One region of the Candidatus Seongchinamella marina genome, then DNA from elsewhere that is predicted to be linked to it. Evidence: predicted binding sites of a transcription regulator. Region 1 holds the regulator's gene; the other holds the start of a gene.
What was found. The regulator LexA, encoded in region 1, represses DNA repair genes until DNA is damaged. The targets are predictions, from matches to a motif close to ACTGTNTNTANANACAGT.
Positions count from the first base shown of each region.

Region 2: the regulator LexA is predicted to act here: its motif matches at 1,677-1,694, upstream of recA (recombinase RecA).

Region 1 is NZ_SHNP01000002.1:605,197-609,621, forward strand. Features, by position in the region: gene EYC87_RS07700 (mechanosensitive ion channel family protein) at 1-694, opposite strand, end outside; gene EYC87_RS07705 (DUF6763 family protein) at 967-1,284, shown strand; gene lexA (transcriptional repressor LexA) at 1,472-2,074, shown strand; gene EYC87_RS07715 (hypothetical protein) at 2,185-2,433, opposite strand; gene EYC87_RS07720 (hypothetical protein) at 2,553-3,014, opposite strand; gene topA (type I DNA topoisomerase) at 3,016-4,425, opposite strand, start outside.
Region 2 is NZ_SHNP01000004.1:489,395-493,819, forward strand. Features, by position in the region: gene EYC87_RS13515 (regulatory protein RecX) at 1-450, opposite strand, end outside; gene recA (recombinase RecA) at 541-1,584, opposite strand; gene EYC87_RS13525 (malonyl-CoA decarboxylase) at 1,926-3,275, shown strand; gene EYC87_RS13530 (alpha/beta fold hydrolase) at 3,310-4,152, opposite strand; gene mmsB (3-hydroxyisobutyrate dehydrogenase) at 4,157-4,425, opposite strand, start outside.

The sequences.
Region 1 (4,425 bases):
CAAAAGTACGAATTCGTGTCAAGCGCCAGCCTATATCTTCTACTGTACCTTCAATATTTCTGTCGGGTGAACGAATCCAGTCACCAGTGGTAAAGGGGCGATCCAAGTAAATACTGAGCCCACCAATAAAGTTAGCCAGCAGATCTTTGGCGGCAAAACCCACGGCAATACCGCCAATACCACCAAAAGCCAGCAAGCCCGAAATGGACACACCAATACTTTGCAATACCCCCAGACCCGCAATGACCCAAAGACATATTCGAGAGAGCTGAATCACCGCACGGACAGTGGCTTTGTCGGTGGACTGGCTATTTCCATAGCGCTCGCGCATCAATTCATTCTCAACACCGCCGATCAAACGATGCAGGAACCAAACGACCAACAACACCAGAGCAGTGTCGTACACCTCAATTAAACGCGCCTGTAGGTTAGCGCCGACCTCATAAGTGTCCAGAGCGATGTATCCGACCAGCACCCAAAGCACGAGTCGGACGGGTCGCTCCAGCGCGGTGACGACCACATCGTCCCACTTGTTCCGATTGCTCCCTGCTGCCCGATGCAATCGCCGGATCAAATGGCCCAGCAGCAAGTGGCCCGCTAGCCCGGCCATCAGCAAGACCATCAAAGCCAGTAACTCCGGCTGCAGGCCAATAGCGGTGGCCACTGATTCCAGCCAGGCATTGAAACGATTCAAGGGCTAATCCTCTCGCAAAAAAAATACAGGTTTTTAGACAAGTTTGTCATGTTCAGGGCCCTCCTTAATTCAAGGGGAGTATATAAATTGTCGCACCGATTGAAGTCAACTCTGGAAGTGTAACGCAACTGATTGATCTATTTTGAAAAGAAAACTGAGTAAGATAAAAAGAATTTAAAACGCACGGTTTATAGCCTTTTTACATAATGGACAGCCTTTACCAGCGTGATATGTTGAGCCATCGAATAGCCAAAATGCCAGAGGACAGATAGATGAAGATGCTCAGCCCCATGGTCGGGGGTTGGTACAAAGACCTCCAAACCAGCGCTCTGTTTGAGGTAGTCGACTGGGACCCGACAACCCTGACAATCGAAACCCAATACCTCGATGGTGAGGTATCAGAATACGACCTGGATGCTTGGCGCGAGATGCTGTTGCAGAAAGCCGAGGCACCCGAAGACTGGCGCAGTGCTTTTGAGCTGGACGACGAAGACCTATTGGATCCCGATCTGCCCATGCACCCCGAGGATTGGACCAACCCAATCAATTCTATAGAGCCCGATGCCATGTACGGCGTCGAGGACTACTAGTTAAATCTGCGCCAGTTTTCCCGGACTAAGCTCGGCTTCACCACAGATGCAGCGCAACAGCGACAGGGCATACTCCTGTTATAACCGCGCTTTACGCTGTCGCCAGCAGCAGACAAGCCCATTGTTTTTATCTGCCACACCTGTATATAATTACAGCACCTGTATAAATAAACAGATAGGGGCAACCATGGAAAAGCTCACCAACAGACAACAACAGGTGCTGGATGTTATCCGCCAGCATATCGACCATACTGGCTACCCTCCTACGCGGGCTGACATCGCCAGAGAGCTGGGGTTCAAGTCAGCAAACGCCGCAGAGGAGCATCTTAAGGCCCTGGCCCGAAAAGGCGCTATTGAAATCATTCCCGGCGCATCCCGCGGCATTAAGCTTCCCGATACGGCAGGTATTCCTATCGTTGGCCGTGTTGCGGCCGGTAACCCGGTTCTTGCAGAAGAGAATATAGAGGATTACTGCGATCTGCCCCCTGAGTTTTTCAAGCCCAGAGCAGACTACTTTCTTCGTGTCACCGGTGACAGCATGATCGATATCGGTATATTTGATGGCGACTTACTGGCGGTGCACAGCACGCCAGTCGCCAATAACGGAGATGTGGTGGTTGCGCGCATAGAAGACGAGGTCACCGTCAAGCGCCTGCAAAAAGGGCCCAATGAGCATCAACTGCAACTACTGCCTGAGAACCCAGATTACGAACCGATCAAAGTTGATCTGCGTGAGCAGGGTTTTGCAATTGAAGGCTTAAGCGTTGGAGTATTGCGCCGTAGTCACTGACTGCGAGGTGTATACTGAAGCGGAAAAAAACCTGACAGAGCGCTGTTGCCGTCTGTTGGGAGCCGGTTTGCGATATCGAGAGCCCGGCGTTTGAAATTCTATCGCTGCGACTAGTGAAGGACTCTGGAGGCCTCAACAGTGGGCTCGATTTCTACCTCGCCCTGTTCGGCCATTTCGGCGGCCGCCTGTATCCCAGCCTGTATCATCGCTTTGGCGACTTCAAGGCTGTTGTCCATCATGTAAACGCGCGACTCTTCTGAGAAACGGATAACCACAAGCGGCTCGGAATCATCGTCAGCACGTTGCAATACGATTTCTCCGTCGCCCAGATCTACGATCTCTAGTAAGGATGCAGACACTCAATAAACCTCTCGTTGCTTTAACTTCGTTAACATTCTAACAGCCGGTCAGGCTCCTAGATAGCACTAAATCCGGCAGGCGCAGTGCAGCGCTGGATGGCCTTTACAGGACGACCGGTCTAGTACTCGTCCAAAGAATCGCCCATACGATCAAACAGGGTTTGCAGCTGAGCAGCCCAAAGCGAAGCCTGGTCAAACCCGGGTGCAGGTGAACTGACTGCAAGGTTGCCCAAGCTTGCGATTGGACTTGGGAGCGAATCGGCAGAAAGCATTTCGCCAATCCAGCCGCTCTCCTCCAGGCGCTGAAACTCCAAGAGTTCTCCCGGCACGGCTTTGCCATCAGCGACTTCGGGTAACTCGGCAACGCACTGCGGTGGTTGGACGGGCAAGCCGCCAGGACGGGTAATTTCAACTAAAAACCAGCCATAGGCATGCCCAAGGTGCAGCCGAACGGCCGGCAAAAATGCCTGGGTTAAGGTGATTGTCGCAACCGCCTCAGCCGCCAGATCACGGCGCCAGGCGGCGAGCAGGATTCGGGCCAGGTAGAGCGCGTGATTCGCCTGACCTCGAGCGGAGCTCATGTTATTTGCGCGCCCTGCTCTTGCTGAGTTCCTCTTCCCACTTACCCTTGCGATAAAAGGCCTTCCAACCCGTGGCTTTGCCATCTTTCTCGGTCATCACGTATTGCTCTTTGGACTTCCGGCTATACCGCACCTGAGCTCGATTACCGTCGTCATCCTCTGTTGGTGCGGCAAAGATGAACTTGTACTTGGAGTCGATCTCACTCTTGTGAGGCAGCAACTCATCGACAAAAGGTGCCCTGGTTTCCCGGTTACGCGGAAACTGGCTGGCCGCCAAAAACATTCCAGCGGCGCCGTCGCGTAATACGTAGGTATCTTCTACTTTCTGACACTCCAACTCGGGCATGGGTACAGGATTCATCTTCGGAGGGGCAGCTTCGCCGTTGCGCAACAGCTTGCGGGTATTTTTACACTCCTCTGAGGTACACCCGAAGTATTTACCGAAGCGACCGTTTTTCAACTGCATTTCGGCACTGCACTTATCGCACTCAAGAATGGGGCCTTCGTAGCCTTTGATCTTGAATTTACCGTGCTCAACTTCGAAACCATCACAGTCCGGATTATTGCCGCACACATGCAGCTTACGATCTTCGTCGATCAGGTAGCTGTCCATCGCCGCGTTGCACTTCTTGCAACGATGGCGTTCCAATAATTGCCGTGATTCGGCTTCGTCATCCGCGTCTTCGCGAATTGCCTCGTCACCAGAAGTCAGGTTAATCGTGTTTTTGCAGCGCTCTTTGGGTGGTAATGCGTAGCCGGAGCAGCCCAGGAACACACCCGTGCTGGCAGTCCGTATCTGCATATCTCGGTCACATTTAGAGCACTTGATGTCAGTCATTGTGGGTTCGTTGGGTTCCATCCCCGCAGGCTCGGGCTCTGCCGCTGCCTCCAGTAATCCGCTGAACTCGGCATAAAATGCATCGAGTAGGTCACGCCAATCCCTATCGCCGTCGGCAACATCATCCAGCCGTTCTTCCATACCTGCGGTAAAGCCATAGTCCAGAAGATCGGGGAAGCTTTTCTGTAGCCGCTGGGTAACAATGTCGCCCATTTTTTCTGCATAAAATCGCTTATTCTCCAGGCGCGCGTAGCCACGATCCTGGATAGTAGAAATAATCGATGCGTACGTTGACGGACGACCAATGCCTCGTTTTTCCAACTCGCGGACCAGGCTCGCTTCTCCGTAGCGAGGGGTCGGCTTGGTAAAATGCTGCACCGGATCAAGCTTCTTCAGCGCCAGTACGTCGCCTTCGTTTACGTCTGGCAGCACCGAATCGTCACCCTTACGACTGGCGGGAGGCTGCACCTTGGTATAGCCATCGAAGCGGATGATTCGGCCCTTCGCATTGAGTTGGTAATCACCGGCACTGGCGGTAATTGTGGTGGCTGTGTACTCCGCTGCAGGCATCTG
Region 2 (4,425 bases), on a different contig from region 1:
TTGCATAAAGCGGCTGCGCTTTGCCTTTTCTTTGATATCTTCAGCAGGCAGGCTGCCAAACTTTCGGTGAAAAACCAGCTTGGCTAGCGCATACCAGTCCGGCTGCTCTGCATTGATTGCTAGCTGTATCCCAGTATCGCTGATCCCCTTCCGGCGCATTTCCTGTCGAATACTAATCGGGCCGCGGCCGCGGGATATGCGTTGGCGCAAATAACTTTCAGCAAATCGCTCATCGCTTTGCAGGTTTTCCTCTGTTAGGCGTAACAATTGCTCATCGACAAGGGCAGGTTCGTCGAAGCGTTTGAGAAGTTTCTGTCGTAGCTCTTTAGAGGAGTGCTCTCTTCGCGCCAGCAGGTTCATTGCCGAAAAGCGAATATCAGTCGGATTGACTGCATTCAGCTGTTCTAGTTCCTGCGGGGAGATATCACCCTGAATCGAAATATCAGACATGTGCTAAAAAAGAGGCGCCGGGGGCGAGAGTGGGATAAGTGGACCCCCGGCACCTCATGGAAAAGCTATGCAGCTGAGAAGCGAGCAGGATTACTCCTGCTCAGCGGCCGGCTCTTCGCTCTGAACCTCTTCTTCCGCTGGCTTGGGCGCACTTAGCGTTTGCTCACGGATAGCGGCCTCGATTTCATTAGCTACTGCAGGATTAGCCTCCAGGAACTTGGACGCATTGGCCTTACCCTGACCAATCTTATCTCCTTTGTAGGCGTACCAGGCACCGGATTTGTCGACCAGATTGAGTTTAACGCCCCAGTCAATGACTTCACCCATGTGGTAAATGCCTTTGCCGTACATGATTTGGAATTCGGCCTGCTTGAAAGGTGGCGATACCTTATTCTTCACCACTTTCACTCGGGTTTCATTGCCAACTACCTCGTCTCCATCTTTCACAGCACCGATGCGACGGATATCCAGACGCACCGACGAATAGAACTTGAGGGCGTTACCACCAGTGGTGGTTTCAGGGGAACCAAACATCACACCAATCTTCATACGAATCTGGTTAATGAAGATCACCAGGCAATTAGTTTGCTTAATGGCGGCTGTAAGTTTGCGCATAGCCTGACTCAACAGACGAGCCTGTAAACCCACATGGGAGTCTCCCATGTCACCTTCAATTTCGGCCTTGGGCGTTAGCGCCGCGACAGAGTCTATAACCAACACGTCTACCGCGCCTGAGCGTACCAGCATCTCGGCCACTTCCAGCGCCTGCTCACCAGTGTCTGGCTGGGACATGATCAGCTCGTCCATCTTCACACCAAGTTTCTCGGCGTATTGTGGATCGAGCGCATGCTCCGCATCGATAAAGGCTGCTGTTCCGCCTGCCTTTTGAGCCTCGGCAATCACCTGCAGGGTAAGTGTTGTCTTACCGGAGGACTCCGGTCCGTATATTTCGCAAATTCGGCCTTTAGGCAAACCGCCTATGCCCAGGGCAATATCCAGACCCAGTGAACCGGTTGAGATGGAGGGGATGGCCTCGTGCTTAACATCCCCCATACGCATCACGGTACCTTTGCCGAACTGTCGCTCGATCTGGGTGAGTGCTGCGTCCAACGCCTTTTCTTTGTTCGCATCCATAGTTTTGCTCCCTTTACTCTTTTTGACCACTTGTTATAACCACCTGATTGTTTACCACTATGATCGCCGTGCATTCGCTGCACTGCCAAACTACTGTATATATACTCAGTGCTTTGAAAGTGAATTGCAAGCCCCAAAAGCCATTAAATTCAGCCAGCCGGAATCACCTGTGTGAATTAGCGACAGGTGCAGAATCGCACAAGACGCCGATACAGACGTCTCCCCGCCTCCCGACCCCGGATCAACCTACCTTCGAGTGTAGTATTCTCAGTCGCTATGTTGTGGCATCCTTTCTTCCACACTCAGCTGGCGGTAGAGGCCAGTTCAAACGAGAAGCACGCATGTTGTCAAAAACCACCGATCAGGAAGCACCTGTTCAAGCTCGCGAAGAGAGCATCACTGTGCTGGGCCGCGCGCTCACCTCGGTCATTTCCGCCGGCAAAGAAATCCTGGCCAAGCGGCGCCCATTCGCCGAATCCGCCCAGGGAGCTACTGAGTCATTGGTGTCGCTTTGCTCTGGACTGCTGGAGCACCGGGGCGAAGCCTCCGGCCTCGCGCTCGCTCAGGAAGTAACCGACGGCTATCGGGCACTGTCTGCGACAGAGCAGCTAGCATTCTTCATCCGGCTGGCCACTGACTTCGATATTGATCAACAGGCGTTACTGAGCGCCACCGAACGTTACCGCGAAAACCCTGACTACGACCGCTTGCAGGACATCACCCGGGCTGTTGAAGCTCCAAGGCAAAAACTGTTTCGCCGCATCAATATGGCACCGGATGGCACCCGAACACTGGTCGCACTGCGTGGCGACCTGCTGCGGGTGCTGCGAGCCAATCCGCAACTTAAAGCGGTAGACTCAGACCTCAAGCACTTGTTCATATCGTGGTTTAACAAGGGCTTTCTTGAGTTGCGCAGCATTGACTGGTCGTCTCCCGCCGTCGTGCTGGAAAAATTGATTGCTTATGAAGCTGTGCATGAAATTAATGGCTGGGAGGATTTGCGCGGAAGACTGCGTGAAGACCGCCGTTGCTTTGCCTTTTTCCACCCGGCCATGGGTAACGACCCGCTGGTGTTCGTAGAAGTAGCACTAGTCGACGAAATCCCGGATGCGATCGCTCCGCTAATCGATCGCAACCGCGAAACTATCGCCGCTGACAAGGTCAATACGGTGGTGTTCTACTCAATCAGTAACTGTCATCCGGGATTGGCCGGTATCTCTTTCGGTAACTTCCTGATCAAGAATGTTGTCGAAGTTTTGAACAAGGAAATGGAAGGCCTGAAAACTTTCGTCACCCTGTCACCAGTACCCGGCTTTCGTCGCTGGCTGAAATCTGCAGATCTTGAGGGATTGGCTGATGAGGCGCTTGTTGACAAGCTGAGGGAACCAGTCGGTAGAGTCGTTGAAGGTGTCGTGCAAGCCGCCCTGGTAAGGCTCTGCGCCCACTACCTGCTTAACGTAAAGTCCGGTGACTTAGCCAAGGACCCAGTAGCGCGCTTCCACCTGGGCAACGGCGCGCGACTGCACAAGCTGCACTGGGGAGCAGACACCACCACCAACGGCAGAGAGCAGTCCGGCAGTATCATGGTCAACTACCTCTACGACCTGCAAAAAATTGAGATCAATCATGAGGAATATTTCGATGAAGGCATCATCAGCGCATCGAAATCAGTGAAGCGCATGCTGGACTAGTTGGCGCCAGCAATTCAGCGCCCGGTTCTCAGCGCTAGCCAAGAATTAAACGGTTTACCGTTGCGGGGGCCTCATACATTGCCCAGTGCCCTACCCCGGGTAGCTCGTGAAATTCAGCATCGGCTTGGGCTTGCAGAAACAACTGGCGACGAGCTTCAATATTCACTCTGCCGCCTGCGGTCGCATCATATTGGCCCCAAATACCCACCACGTGAGCCTCGATCTGGGAAAGGACCCCTGCCAGATCGTTACTGCCAGCCATACGCCGACTGCGCAGCCTATGCTGTTTCAGGTTATTGCTGTGGATATGCACTGCAAGGTCATCAATACAGCTGGGGTCATGCAGCATCAGTCTTGCCAGATTCTCCCGGTGTATACCCTCTGCTGCTGCTTGATCAAGTTCGGGACCCGGAAGCGGCAATAGCTGGGCTTGCACGTGCAGCGCGCCAAAACCCGAAGCTCCTATCAACACGCAGCGAGCGCATTGCGAACCGGCCGAGGCAGCCACAAGACCCGCTATCAGGCCACCAAAGCTGAAGCCCACGAGCTCAAATACCTGTTTGTCGCCGTGCAGTTCACGCCAACCGGCCAGCACTAATTCACTGATTTTCGCGGTGTTCCAGGGCTCAGGCAAGTCACCGGAAGAACCCAAGCCCGGAAGGTCCAGTGTCCACACCGCGTAGTGCTCGCTCAGCGCTTCAATATTGGAAACCCAATGATTCCAGGAGCCGAAACCACCGTGCACCAGCAATAAGGGAGTAGCATCTGCCGAACTGGCAGGCCACTGCTGCCAAGCCATCCTGCAGTTCGCTTGGTCAGTCCAATGATGCCGGGCGCATTGGGAGAGCGCCGACAGCACTCTCTGCGGTGATTCCATGCTCTCAGTCCTGCATTTGCTCCAGGATACTGGAGAAATCGCGCTGTCCGTTGCCTTTCTGCTGATGCTGCTCATAGAGCGACTGCGCCAGCTTGCCCATACGGTTGTCAACGCCAGACTGCTCGGCAATGCCGAGCGCGAGGCCAAGGTCCTTGGCCATCAGGTCCACCATAAACCCGGGCTTGTAGTCATTACTCGCAGGCGCGTTTTCCATCACCCCCGGGTAGGGATTGTAGACTTCCAGAGACCAGTTCCTACCGGAAGAAGCCAACA